4 regions of the Citrobacter sedlakii genome follow, and region 1 is predicted to be linked to each of the others. Evidence: predicted binding sites of a transcription regulator. Region 1 holds the regulator's gene; each other region holds the start of a gene.
The links. Region 1 encodes CRP, which controls carbon source genes, mostly activating them, when cyclic AMP is high. Its sites were predicted from a motif close to ATGTGANNNNNNTCACAT; they were not measured.

Region 2: the regulator CRP is predicted to act here: its motif matches at 1,686-1,703, upstream of udp (uridine phosphorylase).
Region 3: the regulator CRP is predicted to act here: its motif matches at 1,478-1,495, upstream of JY391_RS14235 (ABC-F family ATPase).
Region 4: the regulator CRP is predicted to act here: its motif matches at 1,471-1,488, upstream of azuC (stress response protein AzuC).

What each region holds. Positions count from the first base shown of each region.
Region 1 covers NZ_CP071070.1:440,314-443,473, reverse strand. The annotation lists gene JY391_RS02050 (phosphoribulokinase) at 8-877, shown strand; gene JY391_RS02045 (OsmC family protein) at 945-1,349, opposite strand; gene crp (cAMP-activated global transcriptional regulator CRP) at 1,657-2,289, shown strand; gene JY391_RS02035 (YccS/YhfK family putative transporter) at 2,341-3,160, shown strand, end outside.
Region 2 covers NZ_CP071070.1:4,638,852-4,642,011, reverse strand. The annotation lists gene metE (5-methyltetrahydropteroyltriglutamate--homocysteine S-methyltransferase) at 1-692, shown strand, start outside; gene JY391_RS21925 (dienelactone hydrolase family protein) at 755-1,567, opposite strand; gene udp (uridine phosphorylase) at 1,829-2,590, shown strand; gene rmuC (DNA recombination protein RmuC) at 2,730-3,160, shown strand, end outside.
Region 3 covers NZ_CP071070.1:2,985,048-2,988,207, reverse strand. The annotation lists gene JY391_RS14245 (anion transporter) at 1-285, shown strand, start outside; gene ldtB (L,D-transpeptidase) at 374-1,294, opposite strand; gene JY391_RS14235 (ABC-F family ATPase) at 1,514-3,106, shown strand.
Region 4 covers NZ_CP071070.1:1,942,577-1,945,736, forward strand. The annotation lists gene JY391_RS09265 (MFS transporter) at 1-1,359, opposite strand, end outside; gene azuC (stress response protein AzuC) at 1,571-1,654, shown strand; gene yecJ (DUF2766 family protein YecJ) at 1,771-2,022, shown strand; gene JY391_RS09280 (non-heme ferritin-like protein) at 2,148-2,651, opposite strand.

The DNA of each region.
Region 1 (3,160 bases):
AGTTGTTATGTCTGCCAAACATCCGGTGATTGCGGTAACAGGATCCAGCGGCGCGGGGACCACCACCACCAGCCTCGCGTTCCGTAAAATTTTTGCCCAGCTCAACCTGCGCGCGGCCGAGGTGGAAGGCGACAGTTTTCATCGTTATACCCGCCCGGAAATGGACATGGCGATCCGCAAGGCGCGCGATGCCGGACGGCATATCAGCTATTTCGGCCCCGAAGCCAATGACTTCGGCCTGCTGGAACAGACCTTCATTGAATACGGGCAGACGGGCAAAGGCCAGTCGCGCAAATATCTGCATACCTACGACGAAGCCGTACCCTGGAATCAGGTGCCTGGCACCTTCACGCCCTGGCAGCCGCTGCCGGAGCCGACCGACATCCTGTTTTATGAAGGGCTGCACGGCGGCGTGGTGACGCCACAGCATGAGGTGGCGCGCCATGTGGATTTGCTGGTGGGGGTTGTGCCCATCGTCAACCTGGAGTGGATCCAGAAACTGATCCGTGACACCAGCGAGCGTGGACATTCCCGCGAGGCGGTGATGGACTCCGTGGTGCGCTCAATGGACGATTACATCAACTACATCACGCCACAGTTTTCCCGTACCCACATCAACTTCCAGCGGGTCCCGACGGTGGATACCTCAAACCCATTCGCCGCACGCGGCATTCCCTCGCTTGATGAGAGTTTTGTGGTGATACATTTCCGCAATCTCGAAGGCATCGATTTCCCCTGGCTGCTGGCGATGCTGCAAGGTTCGTTTATTTCTCACATCAATACGCTGGTGGTACCGGGCGGCAAAATGGGCCTGGCGATGGAACTGATCATGCTGCCGCTGGTACAGCGCCTGATGGAAGGCAAGAAGATCGAATAAGCCTCAATGGCGGCTGGCCCGATTGTGCCATAAGGCAGTCGAGCGCAGCGCCATCAGGTAAAAATTATCAGGCGGCAATGACTTCATACGAGTGGGTAATATTCACCGCTTTTTCCAGCATCAGCGCCACGGAACAATACTTTTCGGCGGAAAGATCCACCGCCCGCGCCACCGCGGCGTCTTTTAAATCATGCCCCGTCACGATGAAATGCAGATTGATGTGGGTAAACAGGCGCGGCGCTTCTTCACGACGCTCGGAGGTCAGTTTTACTTCGCAATTGGTCACATCCTGACGTCCTTTTTGCAGAATGGAGACCACGTCGATAGCGCTACAGCCGCCCGCGGCCATTAACACCATTTCCATCGGGCTGGGCGCTTTATCTCCCGAATTGCCGTCCATCAGGATCTGGTGTCCGGAAGCTGACTCGCCCAGGAAGGTTAACCCTTCAACCCATTTCACACGCGCTTGCATATTTTTTTACTCCAGTGCGTCAATTTTCCTGACAGATTACGCGTACATAACAATTCTCGCAACGGAAGGCGACCTGCGTCATGCTGAAGCGAGACACCAGGAGACACACGGCTAAAGCTATGCTAAAACAGTCAGGATGCTACAGTAATACATTGACGTACTGCATGTATGCAGAGGACTTCACATTAAAGGCTGCTGTCCGTTATTGACAGCCTCTTCCCAGGAAGCGGGAAGCACATTTTTGCAACCCCAGAGACAGCGCCGTTTTCTGGCTCTGGAGACAGCTTATAACAGAGGATAATCGCGCATGGTGCTTGGCAAACCGCAAACAGACCCGACTCTCGAATGGTTCTTGTCTCATTGCCACATTCATAAGTACCCGTCGAAGAGCACGCTAATTCACCAGGGTGAAAAAGCAGAAACGTTGTACTACATCGTTAAAGGCTCTGTGGCAGTGTTGATTAAAGATGAGGAAGGTAAAGAAATGATCCTTTCTTATCTGAATCAGGGTGATTTTATTGGCGAACTGGGCCTGTTTGAAGAAGGCCAGGAACGTAGCGCATGGGTACGTGCTAAAACTGCATGTGAAGTGGCTGAAATTTCCTACAAGAAATTCCGCCAGTTGATCCAGGTGAACCCGGATATTCTGATGCGTCTCTCTTCCCAGATGGCTCGCCGCCTGCAGGTCACATCAGAGAAAGTCGGTAACCTGGCCTTCCTTGACGTGACCGGTCGTATCGCCCAGACGCTGTTGAACCTGGCGAAACAACCCGATGCAATGACCCACCCGGACGGTATGCAGATCAAAATTACCCGCCAGGAGATTGGCCAGATCGTTGGCTGCTCTCGCGAAACCGTTGGTCGTATCCTGAAGATGCTGGAAGATCAAAACCTGATCTCCGCGCACGGTAAGACCATCGTCGTTTACGGCACTCGTTAATCCCGTCGGAAATGGCGCGTTACCTGGTAGCGCGCTATTTTTGTTTTCCCGATGTGGCGCAGACTGATTTATCACCCTGAGATCAACTACGCACTACGTCAGACGCTGGTGCTCTGTTTGCCCGTGGCCGTCGGCCTGCTGATAGGCCAACTGCATCTGGGCCTGCTTTTCTCCCTCGTTCCCGCCTGCTGTAACATTGCCGGGCTTGATACGCCGCACAAGCGCTTCTTCAAGCGTCTGGTCATTGGCGCCTCGCTGTTTGCCGGGTGTAGCCTGGCGATGCAACTGTTGTTGGCGCAGGCGGTACCGTTACCGCTGATTCTGACCGGGTTGACGCTGCTCCTCGGCGTCACCGCGGAGTTAAGCTCGCTTCACGCCCGTCTGCTTCCCGCTTCGCTGATCGCCGCAATTTTTACCCTCAGTCTGGCGGGAAATATGCCAGTGTGGGAGCCGCTGCTGATCTATGCGCTGGGGACATTGTGGTATGGACTGTTTAACTGGTTCTGGTTCTGGTTGTGGCGCGAACAGCCGCTGCGCGAATCGCTAAGCCTGCTGTATCGCGAACTGGCAGATTACTGCGAAGCGAAATACAGCATGCTGACCCAGCACACCGATCCGGAAAAAGCCCTACCGCCGCTGTTGGTGCGCCAGCAGAAAGCGGTTGACCTGATCACCCAGTGCTACCAGCAAATGCATATGCTGTCGGCGCATCACAATAACGATTACAAACGGATGCTGCGCGCCTTCCAGGAAGCGCTGGATCTGCAAGAACATATCTCGGTCAGCCTGCACCAGCCGGAAGAGGTGCAAAAACTGGTCGAGCGCAGCCACGCCGAACAGGTGATCCGCTGGAACGCGCAAACCGTCGCCA
Region 2 (3,160 bases), 560 kb from region 1:
GTGATGTCAGCCGTCCTGCGCCGATTACCGTCGACTGGGCGAAGTACGCTCAGTCGCTGACCGACAAGCCGGTAAAAGGCATGTTAACCGGTCCGGTGACCATTCTCTGCTGGTCCTTCCCGCGCGAAGACGTGACCCGCGAAACCATCGCCAAACAGATCGCGCTGGCGCTGCGGGATGAAGTGGCGGATCTGGAAGCTGCGGGCATTGGTATTATCCAGATTGACGAACCGGCGCTACGTGAAGGTCTGCCGCTGCGTCGCAGCGACTGGGATGCCTATTTACAGTGGGGCGTGGAAGCGTTCCGCATCAGCGCCGCCGTCGCTAAGGACGACACGCAGATCCATACCCACATGTGCTACTGCGAGTTTAACGACATCATGGACTCGATTGCCGCGCTGGATGCGGATGTGATCACCATTGAGACGTCGCGTTCAGACATGGAGCTACTGGAGTCATTTGAAGAGTTCGACTACCCGAACGAAATTGGGCCGGGCGTGTATGACATTCACTCCCCGAACGTGCCAGGCGTGGAGTGGATTGAAGCCCTGCTGCAAAAAGCGGCCCAGCGCATCCCGGCGGAACGTTTGTGGGTCAACCCGGACTGCGGCCTGAAAACTCGCGGCTGGCCGGAAACGCGTGCGGCGCTGGCGAACATGGTGAAGGCAGCGCAGAATTTGCGTCAGGGTTAATATCTTTGCCAACCCTGTGACAAAGGCCCGGCAAGGCGTAGCCGCCACCGGGCTTTTAATCATTACGCTCTCTTCCCGCCGTACTGGCTGAACCACGCCAGCATTCTCTGCCAGCCATCTTTCGCGGATTCTGCATGATAACTCGGACGGTAATCGGCATTAAATGCGTGTCCGGCATCCGGATAAACTACAATCTCTGCTTTCGCGTTTGCCGCCCGCAGCGCCTGGCGCATTGTCTCAACCGTATCGAGCGGGATCCCCGTATCCTGACCACCATACAGCCCCAGCACTGGCGCATTTAAATCCGTGGCGATATCGACCGGATGCTTCGGTGAGTTCAGGGTCTTTTCACCCATCAGTTTCCCATACCAGGCGACGGCAGCTTTGAGCTGTGGATTATGCGCGGCGTACAGCCAGCTAATGCGTCCCCCCCAGCAAAAACCGGTCACCATCAGACGGTGCGGATCGCCGCCGTTGCGGGCCGCCCAACTGGCGACGTGGTCAAGATCGGCCAGCACCTGTGCATCCGGCACTTTGCTGACCAGATTGCTGAACAGCGTCGGGATGTCGCTGTAATCATTCGGATCGCCCTCGCGAAAATAGAGCTCTGGCGCAATAGCCAGATACCCTTCCAGCGCCAGCCGGCGGCAAATATCGCGAATGTGTTCATGCACGCCAAAAATTTCCTGCACTACAATGACCACTGGCAGGGGCGCATCGTTTTGTTTTGGTCGCGCCTGATAAGCCGGCATATCTTCTCCCTGAGAAGGGATGGAGGTAAAACCGGCAATAATGGCGTCGTCCGGAGTGTGAACCGTTGTAGAGGCGAGGGGAGAGGCCGCAGGTGCAAAGCCCGTTTGTTGTGTTGAGGTCATGGTATTCTCCGTACCCTTAAAATACATAGCGCAATGTTAACTATAGACAGCCTTCACTAAAGCACACTGCCTGAATTGGCTCAATTTTTGTGCAATGGAAGGCAGGGTTGACAATTAATTGTGATCAACATCACTTAATCAGCGTAATTCAATGCAACTGTTTTCCCTCATGGTGATGATGGTCACGAAAATCACCTGCGTCCTTCGGTAGAGTATCTTTTTGCTTCTTCTGACTAAAACCGAATCACAGAGGAGTTTTATATGTCCAAGTCTGATGTTTTTCATCTCGGCCTCACCAAAAGCGATTTACAAGGGGCTACGCTTGCAATCGTTCCAGGCGATCCGGAGCGTGTGGAAAAGATCGCCGCGCTGATGGATAAGCCGGTTAAGCTGGCATCGCATCGCGAATTTACGACCTGGCGCGCAGAGCTGGACGGCAAGTCTGTGATTGTCTGCTCGACCGGTATCGGCGGCCCGTCCACCTCCATCGCCGTAGAAGAGCTGGCGCAGCTGGGCATTCGTACTTTCCTGCGTATCGGTACCACCGGCGCGATTCAGCCGCATATCAATGTGGGCGATGTTCTGGTGACCACGGCATCTGTGCGTCTCGACGGTGCAAGCCTGCACTTCGCGCCGATGGAATTCCCGGCGGTGGCAGATTTTGACTGTACCACCGCGCTGGTCGAGGCGGCGAAATCAATAGGGGCGACCACGCACGTAGGCGTAACCGCGTCCTCTGACACTTTCTATCCAGGGCAGGAGCGTTACGACACCTATTCTGGTCGCGTTGTGAGCCGCTTTAAAGGCTCGATGGAAGAGTGGCAGGCGATGGGCGTCATGAACTATGAGATGGAGTCCGCCACTTTGCTGACCATGTGCGCCAGCCAGGGTCTGCGTGCGGGAATGGTTGCCGGGGTTATCGTCAACCGTACTCAGCAAGAGATACCGAACGCCGAGACCATGAAGCAAACCGAAAGCCATGCGGTGAAAATCGTGGTGGAAGCGGCGCGTCGCCTGATCTAATTTTCTGTTTTTCCCTCCAGGGCCGACGCGTTCGGCCTTTTTATTTTGCGTAACGCCTCGCAGGAAATCCCTTTCAAACTGGACGTTTATACAGCACAATTCTATTTTGTGCTGGTGAGTGGTTGCGGCAGGAGGCATTTTGGATATCTCTCTCATAATTTATGCAGTGATAGCGTTGGTAGGCGTTGCGCTGGGCTGGCTGATCGCCAGTTATCAACATGCACAGCAAAAAGCCGATCAGCTTACCGAGCGTGAAGAGATGGTGGCGGCGCTAAGCGCGGCCAGACAGGAGCTTGCCCAAAGCGATCACTGGCGCGACGAGTGCGAACTGCTGAACAATGAGCTTCGCAGTCTGCGCAGTATTAACACCTCGCTGGAAGCGGATCTGCGGGAAGTCACGACGCGAATGGAAGCGACGCAGCAGCATGCGGAAGACAAAATTCGTCAGATGATCAATAGCGAACAGCGCCTCAGCGAGCAGTTCGAAAACCTGGCGAACCGGATTTTTGAGCAAAGCAACCGCCGGGTCGACGAGCAAAACCGACAGAGCCTTAACAGTCTGCTCATGCC
Region 3 (3,160 bases), 2.2 Mb from region 1:
AGCACGCTCTCTGAACCGGGACTGTGGCTGACGGCGATCGGCCTGTCGCAGGTTATCAGTAATGTGCCCGGCACCATCCTGCTGCTGAATTATGTGCCGCCGACGATGTTGCTGGCGTGGGCGGTGAACGTGGGCGGGTTTGGCCTGTTGCCTGGCTCGCTGGCGAATTTGATTGCCTTACGGATGGCGAATGACCGACGCATCTGGTGGCGCTTTCATCTTTATTCGCTGCCGATGCTGGTGTGGGCGGGACTGGTAGGATACGGGCTGCTGTTGGTGTTGTGATGGCCCGATGGCGCGGTGCTTATCGGGCCGATGATCTGACTCAGCAGGATGGGTAGGGCGCAAGCCGCTACCCAACGCTGGTCACTGATTAGTTCAGACGAACCGGCATACCGGAGCGGTTTTCAATGGCCTGGGAGAGAACCGCCTGGTCAACGTCAGCCTGTTCGGTGATGCTCTTCACGCCCTTCGTCAGGGTGATCGGTACGATCTCTTCGCCTTCGAACTGCGCTTCGGTGGTAGACAGCGGATTATGTACCTCGATATAGCGGCTACCGTCTGGCTCGGTGGTGGCTTTGACCGGCTCATCGATAAACTGTACGCGGGTACCGACAGGCACGTTTTCGAACAGGAATTTAATGTCCTCGTTACGCAGACGTACGCAACCGTGGCTCACGCGCAGGCCGATGCCGAAGTTAGCGTTGGTGCCGTGGATCGCATACAGGCGGCCAATGTACAGCGCGTAAAGACCCATCGGGTTATCCGGGCCAGCCGGTACGACAGCCGGCAGCGGTTCGCCCGCCGCGCGGTACTCGGCGTGCATTTTCGCGGTTGGCGTCCAGGTCGGGCCCGCTTTCTTACGTTCAACCTTCGTGGTCCAGTTGATCGGCGTATCTTTGCCTAACTGACCGATACCGATAGGCAGTACGATCACGGTATTGGTGCCTTTCGGATAGTAATACAGGCGCATTTCCGCGCTGTTAATGACGATGCCTTCATGCACGGTGTCCGGCAGGATCAACTGTTGCGGAATATTCAGCACCGTACCGCCTTTTGGCAGGAAGGTGTCCACGCCCGGGTTTGCTTCGAGCATGTTTGAAAGCCCCATCTGGTATTCAGCCGCAAAATATTCCAGCGGCTGGGTATTACCTTCCGGGATGGTGATAACCTGGTTTTGACCAATCAGACGGCTACCATCGGTTGGCAGCGGATAAGTCACGGCAGAAGCGGTACTGCAAAAGCCGACTACAGCGAGTGCCGCCGCGAAAAACGTTGTTAATTTCATATTCATGTTATGCGAGATTCAATGCCTGGCAGGCTGTTGGGTTGAGAATTCTGTAGTGTTGGGAGCGCATTATATGTGCATTCCCGCTAACAGGGAATTCGGATGTGTACGAAATCACATTTTTTTCCCCCCGGTTTAACGCGTCGCCGTTTACCGCAGGGCGGGATCTTATTGAAGACTTGTGGCATAATGCGCGGTTTGTCACATCTTCTTTAGGATACGTCCGTGTTAGTTTCCAGTAACGTCACCATGCAGTTCGGCAGTAAGCCGCTGTTCGAAAACATTTCCGTCAAGTTTGGCGGCGGCAACCGTTACGGCCTGATTGGCGCCAACGGTAGCGGTAAATCCACCTTTATGAAGATCCTCGGCGGCGATCTTGAGCCGACGCTCGGCAACGTGTCTCTCGATCCCAACGAGCGGATCGGTAAACTGCGCCAGGATCAGTTTGCCTTTGAAGAATTCACGGTGCTTGATACCGTGATCATGGGTCACGGCGAGCTGTGGGAAGTGAAGCAGGAGCGCGATCGCATTTACGCGCTGCCTGAAATGAGCGAAGAAGACGGCTACAAGGTGGCCGATCTGGAAGTGAAGTATGGCGAGATGGACGGCTATTCCGCGGAAGCGCGCGCCGGTGAACTGCTGCTCGGCGTGGGTATCCCCGTAGAACAGCACTACGGCCCGATGAGCGAAGTCGCGCCAGGCTGGAAGCTGCGCGTGCTGCTGGCGCAGGCGCTGTTCTCCGATCCGGATATTCTGCTGCTCGACGAACCGACCAACAACCTGGATATCGATACCATTCGCTGGCTGGAACAGGTGCTCAACGACCGCGACAGCACCATGATCATCATTTCGCATGACCGTCACTTCCTGAATATGGTCTGCACTCACATGGCGGATCTGGACTACGGCGAACTGCGCGTATATCCCGGCAACTACGATGAGTATATGACTGCCGCGACCCAGGCGCGTGAACGCCTGCTCGCCGATAATGCCAAGAAAAAAGCGCAAATTGCCGAGCTGCAGTCTTTTGTCAGCCGCTTTAGCGCTAACGCGTCAAAATCACGTCAGGCCACGTCCCGCGCCCGTCAGATTGATAAAATCAAACTCGATGAAGTCAAAGCGTCAAGCCGTCAGAACCCGTTCATCCGCTTCGAGCAGGACAAGAAACTGTTCCGTAACGCGCTGGAAGTGGAAGCCCTCAGCAAAGGGTTTGACAACGGTCCGCTGTTTAAAGGCGTTAACCTGCTGCTGGAAGTGGGCGAAAAGTTGGCGGTGCTCGGCACCAACGGCGTCGGTAAATCCACCCTGCTAAAAACGCTGGTCGGCGATCTGGAAGCGGACAACGGCACCGTGAAATGGTCTGAAAATGCGCGCATAGGGTATTACGCGCAGGATCACGAATATGAATTCGAAAACGATCTGACGGTGTTCGAATGGATGAGCCAGTGGAAACAGGAAGGTGACGATGAGCAGGCGGTGCGCAGCATTCTGGGGCGTCTGTTGTTCAGCCAGGACGATATCAAAAAGCCGGCAAAAGTGCTCTCCGGTGGCGAGAAGGGGCGGATGCTGTTTGGTAAGTTGATGATGCAGAAGCCTAATATTCTGATCATGGACGAACCGACGAACCACCTGGATATGGAGTCTATCGAGTCGCTCAATATGGCGCTGGAGATGTATCAGGGCACCCTGATCTTCGTTTCCCACGACCGCGAATTCGTTAGCTCGCTGGCGACCCGCGTGCTGGAAATTACGCCGGAACGCGTCATCGACTTTAGCGGAAGTTATGAAGACTACCTTCGCAGCAAAGGTATCGAATAGTTTTCCCGTCGTCTTTCACACGACAGGCGCAGTGAATGCGCCTGTCGCGCGAAA
Region 4 (3,160 bases), 1.5 Mb from region 1:
CCCCACCAGACAGATCGCCGCAATCGTCACAAATGCCAGGCGAAAGCTGATGCCGGGCGTCGCGCTTATTTCCAGCCATTCGCTGATGCTTGCGCCGATCCGGATCCCAATTGCGCCCAGCGAAATGCCCAACCCAACGGCCAACTGAGTGGCGGTACTGAATAGCGTATTGGCATAACTCATCTGTTCAGCAGGAACGTCCGCAAAGGCGAGGGTGCTGATGCCGGTGAACTGTACCGAACGGAATACGCCGCCAAGATAAAGCACCAGTAATAGCAACCAGACGGGCGTGTCGGGCGTCAGGCACGCACAGGCGAGTAGCGCCAGCACATTGAGCACGCCATTAATCAACAACAGCTTTTTAAAGCCAAGCCAGCGGATCAGCGGAGTGGTGGCGGGTTTGATCGTTAAATTGCCGACAAAAACCGCCAGTACCAGCGAGCCCGCCTGAAAAGCATTCATGCCAAAACCAACCTGAAACATCAGCGGCAGCAAAAACGGAACGGCGCTAATCGAGGCGCGAAACAAAGAGCCACCGTACATCGTGACGCGAAACGTCGGCACCTGCATAGCGTCCAGACGAATCATCGGATGTGCGGCTTGCTGAAAATGACGCAGTGAATACGCCAGGGTGATCCCGCCCAGTAGCAGCAGCGTGAGGGGCAAGCCCGGCGCAAATTGCTGCGCGCCCATCAGTTCCATCGCGTAAACCAGACTGACCATCGCAATGGCGGTAGCCATAAAACCCGGCACATCGAACGGACGGCGAACCTCCTCTTTTATGTCGGGGATAAAACGCAGCGCCAGCGTCATTGCCAGCAGCCCTGCCGGTACGTTAATAAAGAAAATCCATCGCCAACTGGCATAGCTGGTAATAAATCCACCCAGCGGCGGGCCGATGATGGGCGCCACCAGGGCGGGCCAGGTTAAGGTGGCGATGGCGGTAATGAGCTGATGCTTCGGCGTGGTGCGTAGTACGGCCAGACGTCCGACGGGCACCATCAGCGCGCCGCCGACGCCCTGAAAAATACGCATCGCCAGAAAGCCTTCCAGCGTGGTGGCAAGGCCGCAAAGCACTGAGGCCAGCGTAAAAATGGCCAGGGCAAGGGTAAATACTTTGCGCGCGCCAAAGCGGTCGGCTATCCAGCCGCTGGCGGGTATCAGTACCGCCAGGGTGATCAGATACGCGCTGATACCGATATTCAGATCCACGGCCTGAACACCGAAAGTACTGGCCATATCCGGCAGGGCAGTCGCGATCACCGTGCCGTCAATGAACTCCATAAAAAATGCGCCAGCAACAAGCAAAGCGGCAGGAGAGATGCCCCGTTTGCTTTCTGTGACCCAATCGTCTCGCATGTGGTCCTTGCCTTCAAAAAAAATTTAAATTTTTACTGGAACTTAACGTGATACAGGCCTTTGAAAAGTCAGCAATAAGGGCAAATTTGGAAAGAAAATGTTAATTTAATTATGTGATATGAATCACATAATGGTTGATTTTTGTGATGAGTATCATATTATACGCGCATAGGCAATAACACCTGCATAACAATACCTTTGGAGTCATGCCATGAAACTGCGTAAAATCCTCAAAAGCATGTTTGAAAATTATTGCAAAACATTCAAAGACGTACCGCCTGGCGCGATGTTCTGATAAAAAACCTGCTTCGGCAGGTTTTTTTATGCCCGCGATCCGGGTACCCGTATGACTATCGTTTCTGCGACGTAATCGGTACTATGGCGGCCTTTCTTTTTTCAGGAGCCCAAGCAATGTCCCAACCGATGAATGCCGATCAGGAACTGGTATCTGATGTTGTCGCCTGCCAACTGGTGATCAAACAAATCCTTGATGTACTTGATGTGATCGCGCCCGTTGAAGTACGTGAAAAAATGTCCAGCCAGCTAAAGAATATCGATTTCACCACACATCCGGCGGCAGCCGACCCTGTCACCCTGCGCGCCATTCAAAAGGCAATCGCGCTCATTGAGCTCAAATTCACGCCGCAGGGCGAAGCACATTAAAATAAACCGTTGTTTCAGAATTTAGAAATGTTTTTTGCGATGCCTCCTGTTTATGGGAGGCATCCGGGAACGTGGACTTGCGTATTGGCCTGCGGGGAAGGGAACGGCAGGCCAGTGCGGGGATATTAATGCTGCTGATAATTCACCACGTTAAGGACATGCTGGTCGGTCTGGGCTGGACATAGCCCTGCGCGTTTCGCGTTGCGCACTTCCTCAAAGATGGTCTGCAATAACAATCCGTCCTGCTGCTGTTCTTTCTCCAGATCGTGCAGGAAAGTGAGCGTCTGTGCGTCGTTCAACGCCTGCGCTTCATCGGCCAGACGCGACAGCGTACTGGCGCGCTGTTGGTACTCTTCGAGTGTTTTTTGAAACAATTCTTCCAGGGAATGCAAATCGCTGCCCGGCACGTCAACTGCCTTCACGATCGGGTTCGCGCCGGTGTTTTTCATAAAATTAAACATCCGCATCATATGGGTGACGTTACTTTGCGCCTGGGTGCGAAGAAATGTTGCCGTTCCCATCAAACTTTGCTCTGAGCACCATTCGCTCAAATGGAGATAAAAATTCGAGGCGTAAAACTCAAGGTTCATTTGGGTGTTGAGTTTGTGAGCCATGCCTGCTGCAGCCATAACAATATCCTTATTTACTGAAAGAGACGGTGTGCGGGATAAACGGCACACTTAACTGTTAGCAGAATAAAACCCCTTCTGCCGGTCCATGAGTGATCGTAGTATCAATTCAGTCGCTGATCGAAATAAGCATAGCGCCGAATGCAAATTAAGAAAATCCTTAATGCTGTATGTTTATAAATTTTTACATGTTGCTGAAAGCAATGTCTGAATGCCAAAAATATTACCCCGCGTGATTAAAATACATCTTCTTGATTATCAATGGTTTTAATCTGGAATTGATTTTTGAAATGACGTTTCAGATCACAAAAGAGATCCCTCGGCCATGGTAAGATCGGATTATTGATAATTCTTTTTTACGTTGGCGCATTAATTTACGAATGACACTGTTTAGTCAGAAATTATCGGCTCGCCATTTTTGCGCCAGATCAGTTTCACTAAAAACTATTTTATTTTACCGAATGATAACGTCGTTATTTCGGTTCATTTGGCATCATTGGCATGAGGTT